Regions from separate parts of the Thiomicrospira sp. S5 genome, predicted to be linked through region 1. Evidence: predicted binding sites of a transcription regulator. Region 1 holds the regulator's gene; each other region holds the start of a gene.
What was found. The regulator PhoB, encoded in region 1, activates phosphate uptake and scavenging genes when phosphate is short. The targets are predictions, from matches to a motif close to GNNTGTCATAAAACTGTCANAT.

Region 1 (4,942 bases):
TGGTGCCATCGGCATCAGTTTAGGGCTACTGTTGTTCGGGCCGAAACTGATTAAAACCGTCGGTTCCGAAATCACCGAGCTGGATCAAATGCGCGCCTTCTCGATTGCGATGGCCGCGGCTATTACCGTCATCATCGCGTCTCAGCTGGGCTTGCCGGTCAGTTCCACTCACATTGCCGTGGGCGGGATTTTCGGTGTCGGCTTCCTGCGTGAATACCTGAAGCGCAACTACGCCAAAACCCTGCAGCAGATTCGTGACCACCACGAAGGCGCCAATCAGGCGGAAATCGAGCAATACATCGAGCGTTTCGGAAAAGCCAGCATTCAGGAGAAGAAAATCATGCTGGCGGAACTGAAGCAGCATAAAGCGGAAGTGGAATTGACCAAGAAAGAACGTAAATCCTTGAATAAGGTGTATCAGAAAGAGCTGGTCAAACGTTCGGCCTTCTTGAAAATCGTCGCCGCGTGGGTCATCACCGTCCCGGTTTCCGGCATTCTGGCGGCGATGATTTACTTCACGATCCGCGGTATGATGCTGCCATAACCCAATGGCTGTAATCGGTCTTCCGATTCGTCAAGACATCATTCATTTTAACCAGGCCTGGCTATTTTCATTTCCGCCAGGCCTGGTCATTCCCTACTATCCAGAGCCATCGCAACCCTGATGACATCCGTCGTTAATGCACGGACTTGCTGCGCGGAAAATCGCACCGGAAGCTTGACCCTTTACCCAACTGACTTTTAATCACCAACTTGGCATCATGACGTTCCAGGATGTGCTTGACGATGGCCAACCCCAAACCGGTGCCACCGGTGTCGCGTGAACGTGCCGTATCGACACGATAAAAACGTTCGGTCAGGCGACTGATGTGTTCCTGCGAAATCCCGATGCCGGTGTCGTCCACCTGAAAGTGCGGCCCTTTTGCGTCTTCGTACCAGCGCACGGTGATTTGCCCGCCTTCCGGCGTATAACGGATGGCGTTGGAAATCAGGTTCATCAACACACTCTTCAGCGGTTCTTCGTAACCTTTCAACGCCAGACTCTCGTCCAACTCAAACCTAAAACTGTGTTTTCCTTGGCTCATCTGAGTGGCGTCCTGTTCCATTTTTTTGAGGATGGGAGCAATCGGAACGGTTTTCTCCTTACCGACCAGCGTTTCCGATTCCATGGCCGAAAGCGTCAGCAAATCGTTGATGATGGACTGCATCCGTTCGGATTGGTTGTGCATCTGTTCCAACGGCTTCACCCACATGGAATCCGGTTCTTGGCCGTCCATCATCACTTCGATGTAACCGTTCAATACGGTCAGCGGCGTACGCAGTTCATGTGACGCATTGGCAATGAAATCACGGCGGATTTGCGCCAGATTGTAAAGCTCGTGAATGTCCTTGACGATCAGCAGCTTATGTTCCTGAAAATACGGGAATAATTTCAGATTGAACACCCGAGGAATCCCGTTGAGTGAAGATAAAATCACCGATTTTTCATAACGCCCCGACTTGAGGTACTGAATGAAATCCGGGTGCCGCAGCAGATTTTCGATTTTACGATGGGTATCACTGTGTTTCAGCTTGAACAGCTTTTTGGCGGAATTGTTAAACCATTCAATTTGATTGGATTCATTCAGCGAGATAATGGCGTCCGGAATCGTCATGGACGCGGCCAGGAATTGCTCGGATTTGTAAAACTGTAAGTCGGCGTGCTTTTCCAGCGAACGCTGTTTGCGTGAGACCAGATACCCTAACTCGCCCCACAGACCGGAGCCAGGTGGATAAGACACATTAGGCGTGCCCTTCATCCAAAGTTCGAAGCGATAGATACTGTACAATTGACGGGCGATATAGAACAGCAAATAACCGAAAAAGGTGGCCATCCACCAATCGGTCATCCATGCGATGAACAGGGCGAGCCACACACTGGTGATGACCCAGGTGAGTTCCCGCGTAATTCCTTTTGACACTGAATCGTTTTCCTCTTATTCAACAGAGAAACGATAGCCAGCACCTCTTACGGTTTGAATCGTATCGGCTGCCCCGACGGGCTCCAATAGTTTTCTGAGACGCCGAATGTGAACATCGACGGTTCTCTCTTCGACCACGACATTCTCCCCCCACACCTGGTCCAGCAACTGGACACGGGTATAAACACGGTTGGAATGCGTCATGAAGAAATGCATCAACTTGAACTCTGTTGGCCCAAGTTTAACTTCTTGGTCATTGACTGTAAAACGGTAACTGGATAAATCCAGCTTCAAATCGCCGGAACGCACCACGTCCAGCGCATTCTTTTCGGGGGATTGACGTCGCAGCAAGGCCTTGACCCGTGCCACCAAGGCTCGCGGCGAAAAGGGTTTGACGACGTAATCGTCGGCACCCGCATCAAAACCCTGCACCTGGTCGTTTTCCTCACCACGGGCCGTCAGCATGATAATCGGAATGCCGGCGGTCTGGTCGTTCTGACGAATACGCTGAGCCAGCGAAACACCCGACACGCCCGGCAACATCCAATCCAATAACACGCAGTCCGGCTGGTGTTCCAACAACAGTTTCCAGCCTTGCTCTGCATTCGGGGCTTCGATGACCTTATAATTCGCCGCTGTTAACGTGAAATTCAACATATCGCGAATGGCGGCTTCATCTTCGACCACTAAAATGCATTGCTCTGTCATAAATCTTTCCCGTTAAGATTCCAGCTCGCTCAAGAACTCGTTTAAGCGTTCGCTGTCTAGGTTACGCATATCCATCCCTTGAACCAGGTAGATGATGCTTTCCACAATGTTTCTGGCATGATCCGATACACGCTCGGAAGCGCGCAATGCGATGATCATTTCCATCAGACATTCTACTTGATCCGGCATCTCTTTCAGAGAGGTTTTCAAATCCGCCATGGCATCGGCGAAAATGTCGTCGATCAATTCTTCTTCCTGAATGATTTTACCAGCCCCTTCGGTGGAAACGCGAGCAAAAGAATCCAGCGCAGTTTTCAGCATGGCGTTGGAGCGCGTGGAAATGTCCATCAATTCAACGTAGCCCGGCAATTCAGCGCACTTCACTTGGTGCTCTTTTCCGAACACGATGACCATTTTCGCGATCTTGACGATTTCGTCGCCCATACGCTCCAGATCGATGGCGATGCGAATCGCGGCAATGATCAAACGCAAATCGGAAGCCGTCGGTTGTTGGCGCGCCAATACTTTCGCGCACAAACGGTCGATTTCCATTTCCGCTTTATTAATTGCTTTGTCGAAGGCGATGATTTCCACCGCTTTTTCGGTATCGCCACTGCCCAAAGCGACCAACGCCGTTTCAAACTGGCGCTCGACCATGCCGCCCATTTCCAGAATGTGGTTGAACAAATCTTCCAGATTACGGTTCAGCATTTCCGAAATGTGTGAGCTGAATTCTTGTTTTTCCATGTGATGACTCTCCTGACTGTTCTTATAACTATAACTCAATACTCAACATTGAGAGCTTTGCACGAGTGGGACGCGAGGAAAAAATGAGATAAAATTTTTCTGAATCAGGCGGAAAACGAAGTTAATAGCTAGCTATTAACGAGTTTTTCAACGACATTCAGGAAGATTTTAGCTATTTTTAGCCGTGTACCCATCTCGTGTAAAGCTCTCAACTTAACCGTAACGACCGGAAATGTAATCTTCGGTACGTTTGACTTGCGGATTCGTGAACAGAGAGTCGGTATCGGTGTATTCGATCAAGTCTCCCATGTACATGAATGCGGTGTAATCGGACACACGAGCTGCCTGCTGCATGTTGTGCGTGACGATCAAAATCGTGAAGTCCTTTTTCAGCTCGAAAATCAATTCTTCGATGGCCAAAGTGGAAATCGGATCCAGTGCCGATGTCGGTTCGTCCAACAACAAAACTTCCGGCTTGATGGCGATGGCACGCGCGATACACAAACGCTGTTGCTGACCACCCGACATGCCCAAAGCATTCTCGTCCAAACGGTCTTTGACTTCTTCCCAAAGTCCGGCGCCTTTCAAGGCCCATTCCACCGTTTCATCCAGCACGTTCTTATCGCTGATGCCTTGCAGACGCAAACCGTAACAGACGTTTTCATAAATCGATTTCGGGAAAGGGTTCGGCTTTTGGAACACCATGCCCACACGACGACGCAGCGCCGCCACATCCATGTGCTTACTGTACATGTCGTCCCCGTGCAAAAGCATCTCCCCTTCCACGCGCACGATGTCAATCAAATCGTTCATGCGGTTGAAGCAGCGCAACAAGGTGGACTTCCCGCAACCCGACGGCCCGATAAACGCCGTCACACGGTTTTGCGGCAGTTTCATATTGATGTTCTGCAAGGCTTGTTTGGAACCGTAAAACAGGTTCCAATCCTTGACCTCAATCGCCATTTTTTCGTTGTCCAAGTGCATACCACGATGATCACGATCAATCGAAATATTCATATTCTGTTCAGTCATAACAACATTCCTATTCTAAAATTCTATTGCAATAATCCACCAGGCCTGGTCATTAATTATCCAGAGCCTTGTACTTCTCTCTCAGCTTATTACGGATCGTGATCGCTCCGAGGTTCAAACCGATGATAATCAACACCAACAACAAAGAGGTGGCATAGACCAACGGCTGAGACGCTTCAACGTTCGGGCTTTGGAAACCGACGTCGTAGATATGGAAACCAAGGTGCATGAACTTACGGTCCAAGTGAATAAACGGTGCGTTCAAATCGATTGGCAGTTCCGGCGCCAATTTCACCACACCGACCAACATCAACGGCGCCACTTCCCCGGCGGCGCGCGCCACGGCCAGAATCAGACCGGTCATAATCGCCGGCATCGACATCGGCAGGACAATTTTCATAATGGTTTCGGACTTGGTCGCGCCCAGCGCCAGACCGCCCTCACGCAAGGCACGCGGAATACGGGACAAGCCTTCCTGAGTCGAAACGATCACC
Region 2 (4,942 bases), 1.1 Mb from region 1:
GGTGGTTTTTCTTGTAAAACCCGCCAGGCCTGGCGGATTTGAGGATTCGATGGGGACGTGAGGCGCGATTCAATATGGCGGCAGCATTAAATCGCCGAAGCCCCAGATCAGGGTGCCGATAATAATGGTGACATGGGTCATGCGGAATTTTTTACGGTGCCATTTCGAGGGACTGAGGTCGGGAATGTCGTCTTCCGCATCGATTTGGTCCAAGCGGCCGTAAAGGGTACGCAACTCCACCTGAAGCAGGCTGAATTCGCTCATCACGGAAAACAGCACCACCAAACTGCCGAAGCGGGCAAACCATAAAGAATCGAATACCAACCCCATCACAAGACCGATCAAGCCCATCAACCAGGCGATGACCAATAACAATAAAGCTTTATTTTTCGGCACGGTATTTCCCTCGATAAACGGTTTCGTAGAACAGCTTATCGGTATTTTAAGAGATTTTAACGGCCTTGTCTGCCGGTTGGCGGGAATCGACCTGTTCAATGAACGCCAGATGGTCGACAAATTGTTGTGCGGCGCCTTGCCAGGTGTATTGCGGAATGGATTGTGCGATTTTGTTTGGGTCTTGCTTCAGTTGCACGGCTTGCTCGATGGCCGTTTTCAAATCCCAGTTCAGTACGCCGTTGACGCCTTCGGTAATGATGTCTTTGGGGCCGGTGACCGGAAAGGCCGCCACCGGCGTGCCACACGCAATAGCTTCCAGATTGACCACGCCGAAGGTATCGGTCAGGGAGGGGAACACAAACACCGTGGCCGAGGCGTAGTATTGCGCCAGTTCCGTACCGTACTTGGGGCCGGTAAATTCAACGTCGGGATAGGTCTGCTGGAGTTTTTCCAAGTCCGGCCCTTTGCCGACCACCACCTTCCGGCCGGGCAACTCTAAATCCAAAAAAGCGGCGAGGTTTTTTTCCGGCGCGATGCGTCCGACGTAGAGGTACATGGGCGTGTCGTCTTTGGAAGGCCGGGCGCGGGTTGGGTTGAATATTTCGGTATCCACGCCGCGCGTCATCAGCACCACGTGTTGAAAATGACGGTTTTTCAACTCCGTTAAAATGGATTCGCCCGGAACAAAGGTGTTTTGCGCCGGGGTGTGAAAGCGGCGCATGATGTTATACACCCAGTCCGTCGGCACCGGAAAGCGTTCGTGAATGTATTCCGGGTACTTGGTGTGATACGCCGTGGTAAAAGGCAAACCGTGTTTGCGCGCAATGCGGCGTGCCTTCCATCCTAAAGCGCCTTCGGTGGCGATGTGGATGGCATTGGGTTGGAAGTCTAGCAGGCGTTTTTCCAATCCGTGCGCGCGCCAAACCAACGGAATTTCCGGGTAGGTCGGTAAGGGCACGCAATCGTAATCGTTGGGGTGGATGACGTCGACTTCTATGCCTTGCTGGCGAAGGTGAGCAACCAGTTGCGACAGGGTGGTGACCACGCCGTTCACTTGCGGTTGCCAAGCATCTGTGACTAGGGAGAGGCGTTGAATGCGGCGAGTATTGAAGGGCATTTGCACAAAAGGTTCGGCGGTGCTGGCGGCGGAATCAGGTGTGTTCATATCGTCGGGCGCTGCTGTTTTATGTTATATGTGAGTCTTAGGATTACCTTAGAATGCTTTGTTGACGCCTGTGTGAACTTAATATGAAAAACGCTGTTTTTTCAGTCATTTAATTGTCATTAAAGCGTCATGTATCCATCAAGTGCCCCCTTTAAACTTGCCCGAAACAAGGTTAACGATGGGACGGAAAATGAAAGACACGCCTTTAGCGATCATGCCGGATTGGATGGAATCCATAGAAGCGGACGATTTGATTGTTGCGGAAAACAATCACCAGATGTCGAACTACCGAAGCATATTTATTTCCGACGTACATCTGGGCTCTAAAGGTGCGAAAGCCGAGTTTCTTTCCGAATTCTTGAAATACAACCAATGCGACAAACTGTATCTGGTGGGCGACATCATCGACGGCTGGCGTTTGAAAAAACGTATTTTCTGGCCGCAGGAGCACACCAATGTGATTCGTCGCATTCTCACCAAGGCCAAACGCGGCACCGAAGTGGTGTTTGTGACCGGTAATCACGATGATTTTCTACGCCGTTATTCCGGTGTCGATTTCGGTAATATCCGCCTGACCGATGAAGCGGTGCACGTGACCACCAGCGGCGAAAAATTGCTGGTGGTGCACGGCGATAAATACGACAGCGTTATCCAAACCCAGAAATGGTTGGCGGTGATCGGCGACTGGGGCTACGAAAGCCTGGTGGTCATTAACCGTTATTTCAATCGCGTTCGCCATAAGTTCGGCATGGGCTACTGGTCCTTATCGGCGTTTATCAAACAAAAGGTCAAATCGGCGGTATCATTCATTTCGGCCTATGAAGAAGCAGTGGTGGACGACTGTAAAAAACAGGGCTTCAAGGGGGTGATCTGCGGCCATATCCATCATCCGGAAATCCGCGAAATCAACGGGGTGGAGTACCTCAACTGCGGCGATTGGGTGGAGTCCTGCACCGCGATTGTCGAAACCCGCGACGGCGAGATGAAGCTGTTGCAATGGGTGGAAATCAGTCACCAGACCAACGCCGCGTAACGGCTGAGCATTCAAGGAGTATTGGATGAAGCCCGGGCACAGAGGTTTGGTTCGCATTGTTAAAGCGGCCGGGTATTCCTGGCAAGGCATTAAGGCCTGTTATCAAAACGAAGCGGCGTTCCGGCAGGAGCTGGTGTTATTGGCGGTGTTGACGCCGATTGCCATGTGGCTGTCGAACGATGCGGTGGAGTTTATTCTGTTGATCGGTTCGGTGATTTTGCTATTGGTGGTGGAGTTATTGAATACCGCGGTGGAAATGGTGGTGGATCGTCATGGCCAGGAGTGGCATGAGTTGTCCGGTTTGGCCAAAGACATGGGCTCGGCGGCGGTGTTTGTGATGATGGGGTTGTGCCTGTTGGTTTGGTCGACGCTGATTATCTCGCACCTGAATTGGAGCCTGTTTTAGCGAAATCCGCAATACTGGCCAGGCCTGGCCAGTATTGCGGATTTGCGCTTGAATGGTCGGCTGACCGAATTATTCGTTCGTATCGGATTGGCGAAATTCACTGAGGCGTTTCAGCAGGAATTCCAGCTCCGCACGTTTCTCTTCCTTTTCGTGGACTTTTTCCTCGATGAAATCGACCACGTTCTTATGCAGTTTCAGCTTATTCAGCGCATTGATGTTGGTAATGCCGCCCGGATTCAATACATTCACTTCTAGAATCTTGTCGCCGATCATATCGACACCGACGAAATAAAGACCGTCGGCCGCCAATTTCGGCCCGATTTTGCGGCAGATCGCCATTTGCGATTCGGTCATTTTGTATTTGTGTGCCGTCCCGCCGACCTGAATATTGGCGCGCACGTCGCCTTCCGGCGGTTTGCGGTTGTAAGCACCGATGAATTTACCGTTGAGCATCAGCACGCGCACGTCGCCTTCTTCCGCACCTTCGATGTATTCCTGCACGATGACGTAGCTTTTATCCTGCGTGTGGATGTAAAAGTCCAGAATGGAATTGATACTGGTCTGGGCGTTTTTCTCCAGCACAATAACGCCGTGCCCGCCGGAGGCGTTCAGCGGTTTTAAAATGACCTTGTCGCCCGGCATTTCGTCAATCATCTGGCGAATGTATTCCTTGTTTTTGGACACATGGGTAATCGGCAAGAAGCTGTTGTTCGGGTCGTTGAAGGTGGTGGTGTACAGCTTATTGTTGGCTTTGCGGATGCCGTCGATGTCGTTGATGATGACGACTTCGTTTTTGACCGAGTCGAGGAAGTTGTACACCATCGAATCGATTGGCGGATCGCGGCGAACCATAATCGCATCCAACCCGTGTAACGGCATCATTTTCTGTTCGAATTTGACCTTCTTGTAGAACTGCAAGATGTTGTCGGGAATCTTCTCCATTGGCAGGATGCGTTTCACGTAACCATGGGTAACGTTGTTGCGCACCGTTAGATTGCTTGGGTACAGGATGGACACCTTATGGCCGCGTTCCAGGCATTCTTTGATGATGCGGATGGTGGAGTTTTTAGCCGGGGTGATGGTGTTCCAGTCTTCAAAGATAAAACCGATGTTCATAGTGACGTCCTCAAGATTCGGGGCGATGTTTAGGCGGTTTCCGGGCGACGTGCCCAGTCCGGGAATCGCCGGGGGAGTTTCGGCGGTCTTGTGGCGAATTTTGACGGCTTTTGAGGGAAAAGTAAACCTTAAAATCGGTTTGCGAAACGCTTTTTTAAAAACGCCCAGGCCTGGGCGTTTTCGGGAAATGGGCTTGGGGCGTTATTCGGTGTCGGTGACCGACTGAATCAGGGCCGACCCTTTAAAGTCCGTCGGCAAGATATCGTTTTTGAAGTAGGTTTCCACTTCGGCTTCGCTGACGGCATTTTTGTCGTACACAAAGACGCCGATGCGGTCGCCGGCTTTCAAATAACCGGTTTCACCGAACGGTGTATAACGCGTCGCACCGAGAGTGACGATGATTTGCTTCGGATGCCCGGCTTGCGCCAGCATCGGCGATAACTGTTCCAAGGGTCCAAAATCGGTCTGTTGGTTGAAGGTTTTCACCATCCAGTCTTTCAAGGTACGGTAAAAATAGTTGTACCCCAATACCGGGCTGTCCATGCCGTAAGCTTCGACGTCGTCGGCACGCTTTAGAAAGGAAGTGATGTGATAGTGGTCGAGAATGCCGCCGTTTTCGAAACGGTCGATTTCCACCCATTGGTTGGAAATGCCGGTGCAGGATTCGCCCCAGTTTTTCTTCTGGCTGATCTTACTGGCGTTGGGGCGGCGGATGGAGCAATCGTTGAACGCCGAAAAAGCCTTGGCATTCAATTGGGTGATGTCACCATCGTCGTTGTAAAGCACATCGAACAGCACACAGATTTCCGGTTCCATTTGCACGTTG
Region 3 (4,942 bases), 740 kb from region 1:
ATGAAGCGCTTTATGCACAGCTGGATGATAAAACGGTTTTGTTGACCGCGCATCATCAACGTGATCAGGCAGAAACTTTTTTATTAGGCGCTTTGCGCGGTGCTGGAGTCGCCGGTTTGGCGGCCATGCCGTTTGAAAAGACGGTTTCTCATGGCCGCAAAACCCTTTCACATTGTCGACCGCTATTGCAGGTGCCGTACCAGGCTTTAAAAGCCTATGCGGAGTATTACCAACTGAGTTGGGTGGAAGACCCATCCAATCAGGATGTGACCTTGAAGCGCAATTTCATCCGTCATGCGTTATTGCCGAAAATCCACCAGGCCTGGCCGAATCCGGAACAATCGTTGTCGCAGAGTGCGGAGCGAGTGTCCGAAAGTTTGCGGTTGTTGGATGATTTAGCGGAAATGGATTTGCAAAATTGTACCGCGAATCACTATCAGTTGGCGTTAGGGCCCCTCGTCAGTTTGGGGATGTCGCGCGTGAAAAACGCCTTGCGTTATTGGGCCAAAACGCAGGCATCGCAGGTAACGCTTAATGCCAAAGTATACGATTGGCTGGAAACCAGTTTGCAAAATACTAACCCGCAGGCGCACCCCAAGCTGAAACAGGCGCAATGCGACTTTTATGTTTACCGACAAACCCTGTATGCGTTGCCGGAAACGTTGCCGGTCGATTATCGTGTCGCTTGGTCGGCGTTTGAACCGGCGCAATGGTATTTTTCCGAGCCGTTCGATAAGCGGTTGGAAATCGACCAGGCCTGGCCGAAACCGGAGTTCTCGGACTGGGTGGTGCGAGCCATGACCGATTTGGAAGCTGAAGCGCTTGGCCCGAAAACACAATTAAAAAAGTGGTTTCAAACGCGTGGTGTCCCCTCGTGGGATCGTAACCGTTGGCCGGTTTTGGAAATCGACGGCAAAGCGGTGGCGATTCTAGGCGGTTATACGAATTTTTCCGGCCGGGATTGATGCAATCAAAGATTGCTCAAGCCTTGGGGTTACGGTATAATTAGCTTCCATTCTGATTACCCAATTCCGGTGGGTGCTTTATTCCAAACAAAGCTCTCAATTTGCTGAATTAAAGTCTAAACTAAAGTGATTTCATGACAAAGTTTATATTCGTTACTGGCGGTGTTGTTTCTTCCTTAGGAAAAGGGATTGCCGCTGCCTCCCTCGGGTCGCTTCTGGAAGCCAGAGGCCTCAAAGTCAGTATGTTAAAGATGGATCCGTATATCAACGTCGATCCAGGCACCATGAGTCCGTTCCAACATGGCGAAGTGTTCGTTACCGACGATGGCGCGGAAACCGACTTGGATTTGGGGCATTACGAGCGCTTTGTACAACGTAACTTCACCAAGCGAAACAGCTTCTCCACCGGTCAGGTGTATGAAAAGGTGATTCGCAATGAACGTCGCGGTGATTATTTGGGTGGCACCGTTCAGGTGATTCCGCACATTACCGATGAAATCAAACATCGCATCAAGTTGGCCGCCGCCGGTGCGGATGTCGCCTTGGTGGAAGTCGGCGGCACCGTGGGTGATATCGAATCCTTGCCGTTCTTGGAAGCCATCCGTCAGTTGGGCGTGGAAGTCGGTCGTGAACGCGCCATGTTCATGCATCTGACCTTGTTGCCATACATCGCGGTGGCCGGTGAAGTGAAAACTAAACCCACCCAGCACTCGGTCAAAGAATTACGTTCCATCGGGATTCAACCGGATATTTTGATCTGTCGTTCCGAGCGCCCGTTGGAAGAATCGGAAAAACGCAAAATCGCGCTGTTCACCAATGTGGAAGAACAAGCGGTTATCAATTCGCTGGATGCGCGTACCATTTATGAAGTACCAAGAATGTTGCATGAGCAAGGCTTGGATGAGCTGGTCACCAACCGCTTCCGTTTGAATGTTCCGGTCGCGGATTTGTCCGACTGGGATAAAGTGGTTGACGCGCAATTGAACCCGAAAAAATCGGTGGACATTGCCATGGTCGGAAAATACGTCGATTTAACCGAAGCCTACAAGTCGTTGATTGAAGCGTTAGTGCACGGTGGCATTCAGACGTTGACGCAAGTGAATATTCACTACATTGACTCAGAAGACATCGAAAAATCCGGCACCGGCGTGATTGAAGAAATGGATGCGATTCTGGTGCCGGGCGGTTTCGGCGAACGCGGTGTGGAAGGGAAAATCCAAGCCATCCGCTATGCACGTGAAAACAAAGTGCCGTATTTGGGGATTTGCCTGGGCATGCAAATGGCGGTGGTCGAATATGCTCGCCACGTCGCCGGCTTGACCAATGCACACAGTACCGAGCTGGACCCGAAAACACCGACACCGGTGGTGGCTTTGATCACCGAATGGACCGATGAAGACGGTAAAGTCATTGAACGTGATGAAACCGTTGATTTGGGTGGTACCATGCGTTTGGGCGGCCAAGGCTGTCTGCTGGCGAAAGGCAGTAAAATGCAACAGATTTACGGCCAGGAATTGATTCGCGAGCGTCATCGCCACCGTTACGAAGTGAATGACGGTTACATCGCCAGATTGGAAGCGGCCGGCTTGAAAATTTCCGGGCGTTCCGAAGACGGAAACCTGGTCGAAACCATTGAAATCGAAGATCATCCTTGGTTTGTGGCCTGTCAGTTCCACCCGGAATTTACCTCCACGCCACGAAACGGTCATCCGCTGTTTAAAGCATTTGTGGAAGCGGCGAACGAATACAAAGAAAATTCTTAATTAAGAAGGCATTGAAATGAATTTATGCGGTTTTAACGTTGGTATCGACCAACCTTTATTTTTAATTGCCGGTCCGTGTGTGATCGAATCTGAACAATTGGCGATTGATACGGCGGGGCAACTGAAAGAGTTGACCGATTCGTTGGGCATTCCGTTTATTTTCAAATCGTCTTATGATAAAGCGAATCGTTCGTCCACCAAAAGCTTCCGTGGCTTGGGGATTGAAGAAGGATTGCGCATCTTGCAGAAAGTGAAAGACGAAGTCGGTGTGTCGGTTTTGACGGATGTTCATGAAGACACCCCTTTGGATGAAGTGGCGTCGGTGGTGGATGTGATGCAAACGCCGGCCTTCTTGGTGCGCCAGACCAATTTTATTCAAAACGTCTGTCGCCAAGGCCTGCCGGTCAATATCAAAAAAGGACAGTTCCAGGCGCCGTGGGATATGGATCAAGTGGTATTGAAGGCCCGTGAAGTCGGAAACGATCAGATCATGGTCTGTGATCGCGGCACCTCATTTGGTTACAACACTTTGATTTCCGATATGCGTGGGTTGGCATCCATGCGCCAAACCGGTTGCCCGGTGGTGTTTGACGCGACGCATTCCGTACAACAACCGGGTGGGCAAGGCACCACTTCCGGTGGACAGCGTGAAATGGTTCCGGTTTTGGCACGTGCCGCGGTGGCGGCTGGCGTGTCCGGCGTCTTTATGGAAACCCATCCGGATCCTGCTAATGCCTTATCGGACGGCCCGAATATGTGGCCGCTGGGGAACTTGAAGCCTTTATTGGAAACCTTGAAAGCGGTTGACGATGTGGTCAAGGACAAAGGCTTTATTGAAAACCTGTCATAAGGACGGCTTTAAGAGCCGATAAAACCGAATTTGTCATCCGTTTGCCATATTCTGACTTTAGAATGGAGCGGATGAAACGAAGAAACTGAGTAAAAAAAGAAAATAGGAAAAGGCATATGTCATTGATTAAAGATATCAAAGCTCGTCAAGTCATCGACTCACGTGGTAACCCTACGGTGGAAGCCGATGTCATCTTGGAAGACGGCTCAAAAGGTCGTGGTATTTCTCCGTCTGGCGCGTCAACGGGTTCTCGTGAAGCCATTGAGTTGCGTGACGGTGATGCGTCAAAATTCGGCGGTAAAGGCGTTTTGAAAGCGGTTAATAATATTAACACCGAAATCAAAGCCTGCCTGCTAGGCAAAGACGCAACCGACCAAGCGGCGATTGACAATGCAATGATCGAGTTGGACGGAACCGACAATAAGGCCCGTTTGGGGGCTAATGCGATTTTGGCGGTTTCGATTGCGGTGGCGCAAGCGGCGGCAAAATCCAAGGGCTTGCCATTGTATGCTTACTTGAAAACCGACGATTACAAAATGCCGGTTCCGATGATGAACATTATCAACGGTGGGGAGCATGCCGATAACTCGGTGGATTTCCAGGAGTTCATGATTATGCCGGTTGGTGCGCCATCCATGTCCGAAGCCATTCGTTACGGTGCGGAGATTTTCCATGCGTTGAAAAAAGTATTGCATGACAAAGGTTACAACACCGCCGTCGGTGATGAAGGTGGTTTTGCACCGGATCTGAAATCCAACGAAGAAGCGATTCAGGTGATTTTGGAAGCGATCGAAAAAGCCGGTTACAAAGCGGGTGAAGACATTATGATCGCGATGGACGCGGCCTCTTCCGAATTGTACAAAGACGGCCAATATTACCTGGCTTCGGAAAACAAAACCCTGTCTTCCAATGAAATGGTTGATTTGTTGTCCGGTTGGGTCAGCAAGTATCCGATTATTTCGATTGAAGACGGTTTGGACGAGTCCGACTGGGACGGTTTCAAATATCAAACGGAAAAAGACGGTCAGCGTTTGCAGATCGTGGGCGACGACTTGTTCGTGACCAATCCTAAGATTTTGAAAGAAGGAATCGAAAAAGGCATCGCCAACTCGATTTTGATCAAGATTAACCAAATCGGTACGCTAACGGAAACTTTCCAAGCGATTCAAATGGCCAAAGACGCCGGTTACACGGCCGTGGTGTCTCACCGTTCCGGTGAAACCGAAGATACGGTCATTGCCGATATCGCTGTGGCGACCGGTTCGGGGCAAATCAAAACCGGTTCCATGTCCAGAACGGATCGTATCGCCAAGTACAACCAATTGATTCGTATTGAGGAAGAATTGGGCGACGCGGCCGTTTAC

Region 2: the regulator PhoB is predicted to act here: its motif matches at 1,662-1,683, upstream of AYJ59_RS05365 (UDP-2,3-diacylglucosamine diphosphatase).
Region 3: the regulator PhoB is predicted to act here: its motif matches at 3,607-3,628, upstream of eno (phosphopyruvate hydratase).

Annotation. Positions count from the first base shown of each region.
Region 1 covers NZ_CP014470.1:2,262,713-2,267,654, forward strand. The annotation lists gene AYJ59_RS10485 (inorganic phosphate transporter) at 1-544, shown strand, start outside; gene phoR (phosphate regulon sensor histidine kinase PhoR) at 678-1,961, opposite strand; gene phoB (phosphate regulon transcriptional regulator PhoB) at 1,977-2,669, opposite strand; gene phoU (phosphate signaling complex protein PhoU) at 2,682-3,416, opposite strand; gene pstB (phosphate ABC transporter ATP-binding protein PstB) at 3,630-4,448, opposite strand; gene pstA (phosphate ABC transporter permease PstA) at 4,501-4,942, opposite strand, start outside.
Region 2 covers NZ_CP014470.1:1,181,480-1,186,421, forward strand. The annotation lists gene AYJ59_RS05355 (hypothetical protein) at 70-396, opposite strand; gene AYJ59_RS05360 (glycosyltransferase family 4 protein) at 443-1,561, opposite strand; gene AYJ59_RS05365 (UDP-2,3-diacylglucosamine diphosphatase) at 1,752-2,594, shown strand; gene AYJ59_RS05370 (diacylglycerol kinase) at 2,620-3,000, shown strand; gene gshB (glutathione synthase) at 3,070-4,116, opposite strand; gene AYJ59_RS05380 (DUF5718 family protein) at 4,318-4,942, opposite strand, start outside.
Region 3 covers NZ_CP014470.1:1,520,234-1,525,175, forward strand. The annotation lists gene tilS (tRNA lysidine(34) synthetase TilS) at 1-965, shown strand, start outside; gene AYJ59_RS06955 (CTP synthase) at 1,100-2,728, shown strand; gene kdsA (3-deoxy-8-phosphooctulonate synthase) at 2,745-3,578, shown strand; gene eno (phosphopyruvate hydratase) at 3,695-4,942, shown strand, end outside.